3 regions of the Streptomyces sp. NPDC052773 genome follow, and region 3 is predicted to be linked to each of the others. Evidence: riboswitches for the same ligand, from Rfam matches in the RefSeq annotation. Region 3 holds a riboswitch; each other region holds the start of a gene.
What was found. Region 3 has a riboswitch for thiamine pyrophosphate ahead of thiC (phosphomethylpyrimidine synthase ThiC). Riboswitches for the same ligand answer to the same signal wherever they lie in the genome.
Positions count from the first base shown of each region.

Region 1: it holds a riboswitch for thiamine pyrophosphate, as region 3 does, so the genes downstream of both, ACIG0D_RS21140 (thiamine ABC transporter substrate binding subunit) here and thiC (phosphomethylpyrimidine synthase ThiC) in region 3, are expected to answer to the same signal.
Region 2: it holds a riboswitch for thiamine pyrophosphate, as region 3 does, so the genes downstream of both, thiO (glycine oxidase ThiO) here and thiC (phosphomethylpyrimidine synthase ThiC) in region 3, are expected to answer to the same signal.

Region 1 covers NZ_JBITZX010000009.1:122,575-127,082, reverse strand. The annotation lists gene ACIG0D_RS21150 (phosphatidate cytidylyltransferase) at 1-497, shown strand, start outside; gene rlmN (23S rRNA (adenine(2503)-C(2))-methyltransferase RlmN) at 635-1,741, shown strand; TPP riboswitch at 1,766-1,872, shown strand; gene ACIG0D_RS21140 (thiamine ABC transporter substrate binding subunit) at 1,962-3,086, shown strand; gene ACIG0D_RS21135 (ABC transporter permease) at 3,134-4,508, shown strand, end outside.
Region 2 covers NZ_JBITZX010000020.1:54,781-59,288, reverse strand. The annotation lists gene ACIG0D_RS32220 (Rv2175c family DNA-binding protein) at 1-44, opposite strand, end outside; gene ACIG0D_RS32215 (NAD(P)/FAD-dependent oxidoreductase) at 463-1,719, opposite strand; gene ACIG0D_RS32210 (hypothetical protein) at 1,764-2,126, opposite strand; TPP riboswitch at 2,179-2,290, shown strand; gene thiO (glycine oxidase ThiO) at 2,288-3,538, shown strand; gene thiS (sulfur carrier protein ThiS) at 3,535-3,735, shown strand; gene ACIG0D_RS32195 (thiazole synthase) at 3,739-4,508, shown strand, end outside.
Region 3 covers NZ_JBITZX010000007.1:159,164-163,671, forward strand. The annotation lists gene ACIG0D_RS18045 (hypothetical protein) at 1-708, shown strand, start outside; gene thiC (phosphomethylpyrimidine synthase ThiC) at 852-2,657, opposite strand; TPP riboswitch at 2,650-2,839, opposite strand; gene ACIG0D_RS18055 (YibE/F family protein) at 2,911-4,508, shown strand, end outside.

The DNA.
Region 1 (4,508 bases), on a different contig from region 3:
TCAAGGACGTCACGGCCGGCGTCTTCGCCGCGTTCTACGTCCCGTTCCTGGCCACGTTCGTCGCGATGATGCTCACGGCCGAGGACGGGCCCTGGCGGGTGCTGACGTTCCTGCTGCTGACCGTGGTCAGCGACACCGGGGCGTACGCCGTCGGCTGGCGGTTCGGCAAGCACAAGCTGGCCCCGCGGATCAGCCCCGGCAAGACCCGCGAGGGCCTGCTCGGCGCGGTCACGTTCGCGATGGCCGTGGGCGCGCTGTGCATGCAGTTCCTGGTGGACGGCGGCAGTTGGTGGCAGGGCCTGCTGCTCGGCCTCGCGGTCGCGGCGAGCGCTACCCTGGGCGACCTCGGCGAGTCCATGATCAAGCGGGACCTGGGCATCAAGGACATGGGCACGCTGCTGCCCGGACACGGCGGCATCATGGACCGCCTCGACTCCCTGCTGCCCACCGCCCCGGTGGTGTGGCTGCTCCTCGTGGTCTTCGTTGGCAGCGGCTGACCGACCACCCTCCGGCAGCGCGAAGCCCCCGCCCTCGGGCGGGGGCTTTCCCACACCCCTGGGTCCGCTCGGTGAAAGGTGGCGGCCGAGACGGGCGGCCCGGGTCACCCATGTGGATCTGCGACACTGGTACCACCATGCCCAAGCCCGGAGAACTCACTTTCGTCGCCCCGCGCGGAGCCAAGACGCCGCCGCGGCATCTTGCCGATCTCTCGCCCGCGGAGCGCAAGGCCGCCGTCGCGGAGATCGGTGAGAAGCCGTTCCGTGCCAAGCAGCTCTCGCAGCACTACTTCGCGCGGTACGCGCACGACCCGGAGCAGTGGACCGACATCCCGGCCGGTTCGCGCGAGAAGCTGCGCGAGTCGCTGTTCCCGGAGCTGATGACCGTCGTACGGCATCTGTCGACGGACGAGGGCGCGACGCGCAAGACACTGTGGCGGCTGTTCGACGGCACGCTGGTGGAGTCGGTGCTGATGCGTTACCCGGACCGGGTGACCATGTGCATCAGCTCGCAGGCCGGGTGCGGGATGAACTGCCCCTTCTGCGCCACCGGGCAGGCGGGGCTCGACCGGAACCTGTCGACCGCCGAGATCGTGCACCAGATCGTGGACGGCATGCGCGCGCTGCGCGACGGCGAGGTGCCCGGCGGGCCCGCGCGGCTGTCGAACATCGTCTTCATGGGGATGGGCGAGCCGCTCGCCAACTACAAGCGGGTCGTCGGCGCCATCCGCGCCCTCACCGACCCCGCCCCCGACGGGCTGGGGCTGTCGCAGCGCGGCATCACCGTGTCGACGGTGGGCCTCGTCCCCGCCATCCACCGGTTCGCCGACGAGGGCTTCAAGTGCCGCCTCGCGATCTCGCTGCACGCGCCCGACGACGAGCTGCGCGACACCCTGGTCCCGGTGAACACCCGGTGGAAGGTGCGCGAGGTGCTGGACGCCGGGTTCGAGTACGCGGAGAAGTCGGGGCGCCGGCTGTCCATCGAGTACGCGCTGATCCGGGACATCAACGACCAGGCCTGGCGGGGCGACCGGCTGGGCCGGCTGCTCAAGGGCAGGCCCGTGCACGTCAACCTCATCCCGCTGAACCCGACGCCCGGGTCGAAGTGGACCGCCTCTCGGCCCGAGGACGAGAAGGCGTTCGTGGAGGCCATCGCCGCGCATGGTGTGCCGGTGACGATCCGGGACACCCGTGGTCAGGAGATCGACGGGGCGTGTGGTCAGCTCGCCGCCACCGAACGGTAGTCTGACGGGCGTAAGTACATCTGCATATTCCGACAGGGGAGCGCCACAGCGCTGAGAGTGCGGCACCCGGCCGCAGACCCTCCGAACCTGGCCCAGGTCATTCTGGGTAGGGAGATCGGTCATCACTCGAGCTGTTGCGCCCTGCCCGGGAGCCCCCGGATTTTCCCCGGAGGTCCCGGGCAGGGCCGCGTCTCTTCCTGGTCACTCCAGGAGGAATCCAGTGAGCATCACCAAGAAGGCCACGATCATGGCCGTCGGGCTCGGCCTGGTCACGCTGTCCGCGTGCGGGTCGTCCGACGGCGACCAGGCGTCCGGCGGCGGTTCCGGATCCAAGACCGTCACGCTGGTCAGCCACAACTCGTGGGCCGTCTCGAAGGACGTCCTCGCCGCCTTCGAGAAGAAGTCCGGCTACAAGGTCAAGGTGCTGGAGGACGGCGACGCCGGGCAGGCCGTCAACAAGGCGATCCTGACCAAGGACAACCCGCAGGGCGACGTCTTCTTCGGCGTCGACAACACCCTGCTCTCCCGCGCCCTCGACAACGGCCTCTTCCAGCCGTACGAGCCGAAGGGCTCCGACCGGATCCTGCCCGAGTACCGCGCCGACGAGGCGAAGCACCGGGTCACGCCCGTCGACACCGGCGACATCTGCGTCAACTACGACAAGGCGTACTTCGCCGAGAAGAAGCTGACCCCGCCGGACTCCTTCGACGACCTGGTCAAGCCGCAGTACAAGAACCTGCTGGTCACCGAGAACCCCGCCACCTCCTCGCCGGGCCTCGGCTTCCTGCTCGGCACCGCCGCGAAGTACGGCGATGGGGGCACCTCCCGCTCGAGCGAAGCCGAGAGTGGGGGAGGCTGGCAGGACTACTGGAAGAAGCTGAAGGCCAACGGCGTGAAGGTCGTCGACGGCTGGGAGCAGGCGTACAACGAGGAGTTCTCCGGCTCCGCCGGCGGGAAGAAGGCCAAGGCCGACCGGCCGCTCGTCGTGTCGTACGCCTCCTCGCCGCCCGCCGAGGTCATCTACGCCGACCCGAAGCCGAAGACCGCCCCGACCGGGGTCGCCGAGGGCACCTGCTTCCGGCAGGTCGAGTACGCGGGGCTGCTGAGCAACGCCGGGAACCCCGAGGGCGGCAAGGCGCTCCTGGACTTCCTGATCGGCAAGGAGTTCCAGGACGACATGCCGCTGAACATGTTCGTCTACCCGGTGCGGGAGGGCGCCCAGGTGCCCGAGGAGTTCGTGAAGTACGGCCCGCAGGCCGAGGACCCCGAGACCATGGACCCGGCGAAGATCGCCGACAACCGTGACGACTGGGTCAAGTCGTGGACCTCGCTCGTACTGAAGTAACCCCCCGCGAGGGCGGCGCGAAGAGCGCGGCGGCGCGGCTCGGGCTCATGGCCCTGCCCGTCGCGTTCTTCGCCGCATTCTTCGCCTGGCCCGTCGCCGCGATCGTCGCCCGCGGCCTCGTCGTCGACGGGTCCTGGCAGCTCGGGCGGCTCGCGGAGGTGCCCGCCGACCCCGCCGTCCGGCACGTCCTGTGGTTCACCACCTGGCAGGCGCTCGCCTCCACCGCGCTCACCCTGCTGCTCGCGCTGCCCGCCGCGTATGTCTTCGCCCGCCTCGACTTCCCCGGCAAGCAGTTGCTGCGCGCGGTGGTGACCGTGCCGTTCGTGCTGCCCACGGTCGTGGCCGGTACGGCGTTCCTGGCGCTGCTCGGGCGCGGCGGACTGCTGGACGAGCTATGGGGCGTACGGCTGGACACCACCGTGTGGGCGATCCTGCTCGCGCACGTCTTCTTCAACTACGCGGTCGTCGTCCGCACGGTCGGCGGGCTGTGGGCGCAGCTCGACCCGCGGCAGGAGGAGGCCGCGCGGATGCTCGGCGCGTCCCCGTTCACCGCCTGGCGGACGGTCACGCTCCCGGCGCTCGCGCCCGCCGTGGCCGCCGCCGCGCTGATGGTGTTCCTGTTCACCTTCACCTCCTTCGGCGTGGTGCAGATCCTCGGCGGGCCCGAGTTCTCCACCCTCGAAGTGGAGATCTACCGGCAGACGTCCGAGATCTTCGACCTGTCCACGGCCGCGGTGCTCACCCTCGTCCAGTTCGCGGCGGTCGGCGCGATCCTCGCCGTGCACGCCTGGACGGTACGGCGCCGGGAGACCGCGCTGCGGCTGGTCGACGCGGCGGTGACCGCGCGCCGGCCGCGCGGGGCCGGGCAGTGGGCGCTGGTGGCCGGGGTCCTCGTCACGATCGCCCTGCTGCTGGTGCTGCCGCTGGCGGTGCTGGTGCAGCGCTCCCTCGACGCGCCCGGGCTGCGGTACTACGAGGCGCTGACCCGGGCGGACGGCGGCACCTTCCTCGTCCCGCCGATCGAGGCCATCGGCAACTCCCTTCGGTACGCCCTCGCCGCGACCGCCATCGCCGTCGTGATCGGCGGGCTCGCGGCGGCGGCGCTCACCCGGCGGGACGCCGGGCGGTTCGTGCGCGGATTCGACGCGCTGCTGATGCTGCCGCTGGGCGTGTCCGCGGTGACCGTCGGCTTCGGCTTCCTGATCGCGCTCGACGAGCCGCCGCTGGACCTGCGGGCCTCGTGGATCCTGGTGCCGCTCGCGCAGGCGCTGGTCGGGGTGCCCTTCGTGGTGCGGACGATGCTGCCGGTGCTGCGGGCCGTGGACGTGCGGCTGCGGGAGGCGGCGGCGGTGCTCGGGGCGTCGCCGTGGCGGGTGTGGCGGGAGGTCGATCTGCCGATGGTGCGGCGGGCGCTGCTGGTCG
Region 2 (4,508 bases), on a different contig from region 3:
CAGGCGGGGACGAGAGCATCGATCTTTGCGTCAATCTCGGTCACGTCACTAAGCCTGCCATCCCGGACTGACAGTCGGTACCCAGGGCGGGCGCGGCAGGGCCGACGGAGTGGGCGGCGAGCCCGCCCACGCCCCGGGCGAGGCCCGCCGGTCGCTGCGGGCGAGGCCCGCGGCCCGCTTCGGGCAACGCCCGCGATCCCCTCGGACGAGGTTCGCCGACCGCTTCGGACGGCGCCCACCGACCGCTTCGGACGAGGCCCGCCAGGCACCTCGGACCACGCCCGCCAGGCACCTCGGACCACGCCGCCAACCGCCTCTCGGACCACGCCCGCCAACCGCCTCGGACCACGCCCGCCAACCGCCTCGGACCACGCCCGCCAACCGCCTCGGACCACGCCCGCCAACCGCCTCGGACCAGACCCGCCACCGCCTCGGACCACGCCCGCGCGCCGCCGCCCCGCTCTACGCCGTCGCCGACTTCAGCGGCCGGGACGGGTCCGTGAGCAGCTCCGGGTGCATCGGCGTGCCCGACTCGATCAGGCGGCGGCCCTGGGCGAGGTCGCGGGGACGGCCGACCGCCAGCAGCGCGACCAGGCGCCGCTCGCGCAGCCAGCAGACCGTCCAGGCGGGGCCGGAGGGGTCGCCGCGCCACAGCACGGTGTCGGCGGACGCGTGGTGCCCGGCGTACTGGACGAAGCGGCCGAACTGCTCGGACCAGAAGTACGGGACCGGGTCGTAGACCGCCGGGGCCTCGCCCGTGGCGGCGCCGATGATGTTCGCGGCGACCGTGCGGGGGCCTTGGAGGGCGTTGTCCCAGTGGTGGACCAGCAGGCGCTCGCCGTACCGCGCGGACGGGAAGGACGCGCAGTCGCCGACGGCGTAGACGTCCGGCGCGGAGGTGCGCAGATGGGCGTCCGCCACGACCTCCCCCTGGGCCCCCAGCTCGATGCCGGAGCCCGTCAGCCAGGCGGTGGCGGGGCGGGCGCCGATACCGACGACGACGGCCCCGGCGGGCAGCCGTGTCCCGTCGTCGAGGACCACCGCGCCGGGCTCGACGCGCGCCACACGCGCGCGGGTGCGCAGTTCGGCGCCGGCGTCGGCGTACCAGGCCGCCATCGGGGCCGCGACCTCGGCGGGCAGCGCGCCCGCGAGGGGACGGTCCGCGGCCTCCACGACCGTCACCGCGCAGCCCGCCTCCCGCGCGGCCGTGGCGAACTCCGCGCCGATCCAGCCCGCGCCGACGACCACGATGTCGTGCTGCCGGCCGAGCACCGGCCGCAGCCGTTCGGCGTCGTCCAGGGTGCGCAGCAGATGCACGCCCGGCACCCCTTCGGCGCCCGGCAGCCGGATCGGTTCGGCACCCGTGGCGACGACGAGCACGTCGTACGGCACGGGCCCGGCCTCGGTGTCCAGCTCGTGATCGGCGGGGCGCGCCCCCGTCACCTCGCGCCCGAGGTGGAGTTCGATGCCGAGCGCCTCGAAGTCGACGTCGAAGGCGGAGCCCTCGGCCGTGCCGAGCAGGACGGCCTTGGACAGCGGCGGCCGGTCGTACGGCTGGTGGGGCTCCGCGCCGATCAGCGTCACCGTGCCGGTGAAACCCTGCTCCCGCAGGGCGACCGCGGTCTGCACACCGGCCATGCCGGCGCCCGCCACGACCACCCGCCGCGGTGCGGACGCCTCCCGGTCCCGCGTGCCCCGTTCCTGCGTCTGCTCGCTCACCTGATCACCATAGACGTCACCATAGACACCTGACGTTCCGTCAGTCACCGCTCGTGCGCCGTGACCTGCTCCACAACGCTGGTCCCGCTGCCCTCCTGGGACTCCCACTCCCAGGTCTCCTCCAGCCGCACCCGCCCGTCGGGCAGCTCCACGACCCGGGACACGCAGTGCCCGCAGGACGTCGTCCCGTCGTGCTTGAGCTGGACGTACCGGAAGTCCAGCCGGTCGCCCCGCCGGGTACCGACGAGATACCCGCGCGCGATGTCGCCGCCCTCGTAGTCGGCCCAGATCTCGCCGTCCCGCTCGTGGTAGCGGAACCGGGTGCGGGTGCCCACCTGGCCGGGGGCCTGGTCGGCGACGGGAGCGAGGACGAGACCGTCGAGGGATCGGTGGGGCGGGCGGGCCACGGGCGGAGGCTCCCTTACTGAGACATACGGCGTCGGGCTAGGGTGGCCAACGTAAAGCACTCGCGGGAGCCCGGACGCACCGGGCTGAGAGGGAGGCTGGCGGCCTCCGACCGTACGAACCTGATCCGGGTCATGCCGGCGAAGGGAGGGGCTGGACGCCCATGTCGCGTACGTCCGACACATCCGACGTCGTCTCCGACGTCACGTCCGAAGCGGCCCCCGACGTTCTGGTCGTCGGGGGCGGGATCATCGGTCTGGTCACGGCCTGGCGGGCCGCGCAGCGCGGATTCGCCACGGCGGTGCTGGACCCCGAACCGGGCGGCGGGGCCGCCCAGGTGGCGGCCGGGATGCTCGCCGCCGTCACCGAACTGCACTACGGCGAGGAGACCCTGCTCGGCCTGAACCTGGCCTCGGCGCGCCGCTACCCGGAGTTCGCGGCCGAGCTGACCGACCTCACCGGGCACGACCTCGGCTACCGCCGGTGCGGCACGCTCGCCGTCGCCCTGGACGCCGACGACCGCGCCCACCTGCGCGAACTGCACACCCTGCAACGGGAGTCGGGGCTCGAGTCCGAGTGGCTGTCGGGGCGCGAGTGCCGGCGCCTGGAGCCGATGCTCGCGCCCGGCGTGCGCGGGGGCCTGCGGGTCGACGGCGACCACCAGATCGACCCGCGGCGGCTCGCGGCCGCCCTGGTCGCCGCCTGCGAGCGCTCCGGGGTGGTGTTCCACCGCGTGCGCGCGGAGCGGCTCACCGTCGTACGGGACCGTGCCACGGGCGTGGTCACCGAGGACGGCACCGCGCTGGCCGCCGGGCAGGTGGTGCTCGCCGCCGGCAGTCTCAGCGGGCGCCTGGCGGGCGTCCCGGACACCGTGGTGCCGCCGGTGCGGCCGGTGAAGGGGCAGGTGGTGCGGCTGACCGTGCCCGCGCGGTACGCGCCGTTCCTGAGCCGGACCGTGCGGGCCGTGGTCCGCGGCAGCCATGTCTACCTGGTGCCGCGCGAGAACGGCGAGCTGGTGGTCGGCGCGACCAGCGAGGAGCTGGGCTGGGACACCACCGTGACCGCGGGCGGCGTCTACGAGCTGCTGCGCGACGCCCACGAGCTGGTGCCGGGCATCACCGAGCTGCCGCTGACGGAGACCCGCGCGGGACTGCGCCCCGGCTCCCCCGACAACGCGCCGCTGCTCGGCCCGACCGACCTGGACGGGCTGCTGCTGGCCACCGGCCACTACCGCAACGGGGTGCTGCTGACCCCGGTGACCGGCGACGCGCTGGCGCACGCCCTGGCCACCGGCGAACTGCCCGAGGAGGCCCGCCCGTTCACGCCGAAGCGTTTCACCTCCGGGACCGCGGAGCAGCCCGCGCTCACGCGGCCCGATGCCTCGCACCCCGCACTCACGGAGCAGTCCGCATGAACATCTCGGTCAACGGCGAGGCCCGCGAGGTCGCGCCCGGCACGGCGCTCGACGCCGTCGTCCGCTCGCTCACCGCGGCGCCCTCCGGCGTGGCCGCCGCCCTCAACGAAACCGTCGTCCCGCGCGGACAGTGGGCGACGACCGCGCTCTCCGACGGAGACCGCGTCGAAGTCCTCACCGCCGTCCAAGGAGGCTGACCCATGGCCGACGACCCCTTCGTCCTCGGTGGTACGACCTTCACGTCCCGGCTGATCATGGGCACCGGCGGCGCGCCCAGCCTGGAGGTCCTGGAGCGTGCCCTGGTGGCGTCCGGGACCGAGCTGACGACGGTCGCGATGCGGCGGGTGAACCCCGACGTGCACGGCTCGGTGCTGTCCGTGCTGGACAAGCTGGGCATCCGGGTGCTGCCGAACACCGCGGGCTGCTTCACCGCCGGCGAGGCGGTGCTCACCGCGCGGCTGGCGCGGGAGGCGCTGGGCACGGACCTGATCAAGCTGGAGGTCATCGCCGACGAGCGCACCCTGCTGCCGGACCCGATCGAGCTGCTGGAGGCCGCGGAGACACTGGTCGACGACGGCTTCACCGTGCTGCCGTACACCAACGACGACCCGGTGCTGGCGCGCAGGCTGGAGGACGTGGGCTGCGCGGCGATCATGCCGCTCGGCTCCCCCATCGGCTCCGGGCTCGGCATCCGCAATCCGCACAATTTCCAGCTGATCGTCGAGCACGCGCGCGTACCGGTGATCCTGGACGCGGGCGCCGGGACGGCGTCCGACGCCGCGCTCGCCATGGAGCTGGGCTGCGCCGGTGTGATGCTCGCCTCGGCGGTCACCCGCGCCCAGCAGCCGGTGCTGATGGCGGAGGCCATGCGGCACGCGGTCGAGGCGGGCCGGCTGGCCCACCGCGCGGGCCGTATCCCCCGCCGCCATTTCGCGGAGGCGTCCTCCCCTACGGAGGGCCGGGCCGACCT
Region 3 (4,508 bases):
GCCTCCGCCCTCATCACCGCGGCCGCGGCGACCGAGTACCAGCACTATGTGAAGGTCCGCGAGGAACTGCGCCACCCGACGCCGTCCACCCCGTCGTCCGTCCCCGCGTCCGACTCCTCGGAACCGGGGCCGAGCGCGATGGGGCTCGCCACCACCATGGGAGAGGCCGCCGAGACCGTCGGCGCGGGAGCCGTCGCCGTGATCGCCGTCCTCGCCCCCGTCCTGGCCGGAACCGCCGCGGCGATCTTCCTGCTCGTCGGCTACATCCTGAAGATGCTCGACCCCGACCAGGCGTTCGCCCGGACCATGCTCACCACCGGCTGGGTGTTCGGTGCCGTGACAGCGGTGGCGATCCTCGTCGCCGCGGTCGGTCTGCTGCTCACCGCGCTGCGCAACCGGCCCACGCCGGAGCCCGGCCCCTACGGCGAGGAGAACAGCGAACTGGTGCAGGCCAGAGAGGCCTGGCGCGAGGCCCTGCTCGAACGCGGCATCGTGCCGTTCCTCCGCGAAGCCCTCGCCGAACCCGGCACCGCCGCACTGCACCACACCGCCCGTCCGGCCCCGACCGGCCGCATGCCGCACCTCGGCTACGACCGCCCCGGCTTCACCAGCCCCGGCGACGGCCGGTCCGCCGGGCACCGGCCCCGCTTCTCCAGCCCGGACTACACGAGTCCGGACTTCGGCGGCCCGGATCACCATCCGGAGTGACCGCCGGCTTGCGCGCCCCCACGTGGACGGGGGAGCGCAAGCCGGAGACGGTGCCCTGCCCTGCCGGCGGACCATCCGTCCGGTCAGTCCGTGCCGCCGGGGCCGGGTCGGTCCGGTCGGTCCGGGCCGTCCGGTCGGCCCGGTCAGTCCGCGATCGGCAGATACACCCGGTTGCCCGCCGCGGCGAACTCCTTCGACTTCTGGGCCATGCCCTGCTCGATCTCCGCCTGGCTGCCGCCGTGTTCACGGCGGATGTCCTGGGAGATCTTCATCGAGCAGAACTTCGGCCCGCACATCGAGCAGAAGTGCGCCGTCTTGGCGGGCTCGGCCGGCAGGGTCTCGTCGTGGAACTCACGAGCCGTGTCGGGGTCGAGGGCCAGGTTGAACTGGTCCTCCCAGCGGAACTCGAAGCGCGCGTCGGACAGCGCGTCGTCCCACTCCTGCGCACCGGGGTGGCCCTTGGCGAGGTCGGCCGCGTGGGCAGCGATCTTGTAGGTGATGACGCCGGTCTTGACGTCGTCACGGTTGGGCAGCCCCAGGTGCTCCTTGGGCGTGACATAGCAGAGCATGGCCGTGCCCCACCAGGCGATCATCGCGGCACCGATGCCGGAGGTGATGTGGTCGTACGCCGGCGCGATGTCCGTCGTCAGCGGGCCGAGCGTATAGAACGGAGCTTCATCACAGATCTCCTGCTGAAGGTCGATGTTCTCCTTGATCTTGTGCATCGGGACGTGACCGGGGCCCTCGATCATCGTCTGCACGTTGAAACGCTTCGCGATCCGGTTGAGTTCCCCGAGCGTCTTCAACTCGGCGAACTGCGCCTCGTCGTTGGCGTCCGCGATCGACCCGGGCCGCAGGCCGTCACCGAGCGAGTAGGTGACGTCGTAGGCGGCGAGGATCTCGCAGAGCTCCTCGAAGTTCTCGTAGAGGAACGACTCCTTGTGGTGCGCCAGGCACCACGCCGCCATGATCGAGCCGCCGCGGGAGACGATGCCGGTCTTGCGGTTCGCGGTGAGCGGGACGTACGCCAGGCGCACGCCCGCGTGGACCGTCATGTAGTCCACGCCCTGCTCGGCCTGCTCGATGACCGTGTCCTTGTAGATCTCCCAGGTCAGTTCCTCGGCCTTGCCGTCGACCTTCTCCAGGGCCTGGTAGAGCGGCACGGTGCCGATGGGGACGGGGGAGTTGCGCAGCACCCACTCACGGGTGGTGTGGATGTTGCGGCCCGTGGACAGGTCCATGACCGTGTCGGCGCCCCAGCGGGTCGCCCAGGTCATCTTCTCGACCTCCTCCTCGATGGAGGACGTCACCGCGGAGTTGCCGATGTTGGCGTTGACCTTCACCAGGAACCGCTTGCCGATGATCATCGGCTCGATCTCCGGGTGGTTGACGTTGGCCGGCAGCACGGCTCGGCCCGCCGCGATCTCCTCGCGCACCACCTCGGGAGAAACGTTCTCCCGGATGGCCACGAACTCCATCTCCGGTGTGATCTCGCCGCGGCGCGCATACGCCAGCTGCGTCACCGCCTGACCGCCACGGCCCCGGCGCGGCTGGCGCGGTCGTCCGGGGAAGACCGCGTCGAGGTTGCGCAGGCCGCCACGCGGCGAGGTGTGCTTGATTCCGTCGTCCTCGGGACGGACGGGACGGCCCGCGTACTCCTCGGTGTCGCCGCGGGCGATGATCCAGTTTTCCCGCAGCGGTGGCAGCCCCCTGCGGACGTCGGTTTCGACGTGCGGATCGGTGTACGGGCCGGATGTGTCGTACAACGTGACCGACCGCCCGTTGGTGAGGTGCACCTGGCGGACCGGCACTCGCAGGTCGGGGCGGGTGCCCTCGACGTACGCCTTGTGCCAGCCGATGGACTTCCCGGCCTCCCCGTCGGTCGACGTCTCCGTCGCGACGGAGGCGTTCTGCGTGGAGGCAGGCGTGCGCGCGTCCTTGATGGTCATGAGACCTACTCCCTACGCCGGCATTACCCGGTAACAGGTTCGGCGGTCGACGCAGCGGTATCCGTCTGCCGACGTCTCGTGTGAAACATCACTCGTGGTCGGTGATGTTTCATGTGAAACATCGCTGGGACGGAGGTCAGCGCCCTCTCAGCCCGGTGCTCCGAGCTCCCGCGTGTACAAAGGTGGCTCCACGCTAGCGTCAATTCGGGCGCGGTGAACAGGGGGCCCCGTTCGTTCTTGCGATGATCGGTCGGTGACCACGACGCAGCATCCCCCGTTCCCACCGCCCGAGCCCCCGCGTGGCGCCGGTCCCGGAAGCGGCCCCGGAGGTGATTCCGGAGGCGGCTTCCGCGGCAGTTTCGGAGGCGGCTTCGGGGATGGATCCGGGGGTGGATACGGAGACGGTCCCGGAGCCGGTGATGGTGGCGGAGCCGGTAACGACGCTGGGCGCGGGCCGGGTTCGCGGCACGGACGGTCGCACGGGCGCGGGCACGGGCAAGGTGGTGAGCCCGGCCACGGGCACGGTGGCTCCGGTGGCGGCCACGGCCACGGGCATGGTGGCGGCGCCGGCTCCGGTGACGGCTCTGGCCCCAGTGGCGGGCATGGCGGCCACGGGCACTCGCACACTCACGGCCCCGCCGCGCCCGTCTCCCAGCATCTGCGCAAGCTGATCAGCGCGGTGCTCATCCCGTTCGCCGCGGCCGTGGTGGTGGGGCTGGCCGTGCTGTGGCCCGGCGGCGCCCCGCCGCACGAGCGGACCGGGGTCGGCTTCGACCGGCAGACCCAGCACGCCACGGTCACCAGGATCGAGAAGGTGGACTGCGGCTCGGTCAACGCCTCGGCCCCGCCCCCGACCGGCGACACGTCCACCGCCGAGGGCTCCTCCGCCCAGCAGCAGGCCGACGGCACCTGCAAGAAGGCGACCATCCGCGTCGACACCGGCAAGGACAAGGGCCGTACCTTCAACGAGATCGTCCAGCCGGACCAGTCACGGCAGCTGGAGCAGGGCCAGAAGGTGATCGTCGCCTACGAGCCCTCCGCCCCCAGGGACCTCCAGTACTCGGTCACCGACGTGAACCGCAGGCTGCCGATGGGCCTGCTCGCCGGCCTCTTCGCGCTCGCCGTCGTGGCTGTCGGGCGGATGCGGGGCGTCATGGCGCTGATCGCGCTGGCCATCAGCTTCCTCGTGCTGAACTTCTTCATCCTGCCGGCCATCCTGCAGGGCTCGAACCCGCTGCTCGTGGCGGTGATCGGGTCGAGCGCCATCATGCTGACCGCCCTCTACCTGTGTCACGGACTGTCGGCCCGGACATCGGTGGCGGTGCTCGGCACGCTGATCTCGCTGCTGCTGATCGGCGTCCTCGGCTCGCTGTTCATCGGCTGGGCCGCGCTCACCGGCGACACCGACGACAACACCGGTCTGATCCACGGGCTGTACCCGTCGATCGACATGAGCGGTCTGCTGCTCGCCGGCGTCATCATCGGTTCCCTGGGTGTCCTGGACGATGTGACGGTCACCCAGACCTCGGCGGTCTGGGAGCTGCACGACGCCAATCCGACGATGGGCTGGCGCGGCCTGTACCGCGCGGCCATCCGGATCGGCCGCGACCACATCGCCTCCGTCGTCAACACCCTCGTCCTCGCCTACGCGGGCGCCGCGCTGCCGCTCCTGCTGCTCTTCTCGATCGCGCAGAGCAGCGTGGGCACGGTCGCCAACAGCGAACTGGTCGCGGAGGAGATCGTGCGCACCCTGGTGGGCTCGATCGGCTTGGTGGCGTCGGTGCCGGTCACCACGGCCCTCGCCGCACTCGTGGTCTCGGCGGACCGCCCGGCGGCGGAACCGGCGCCGGC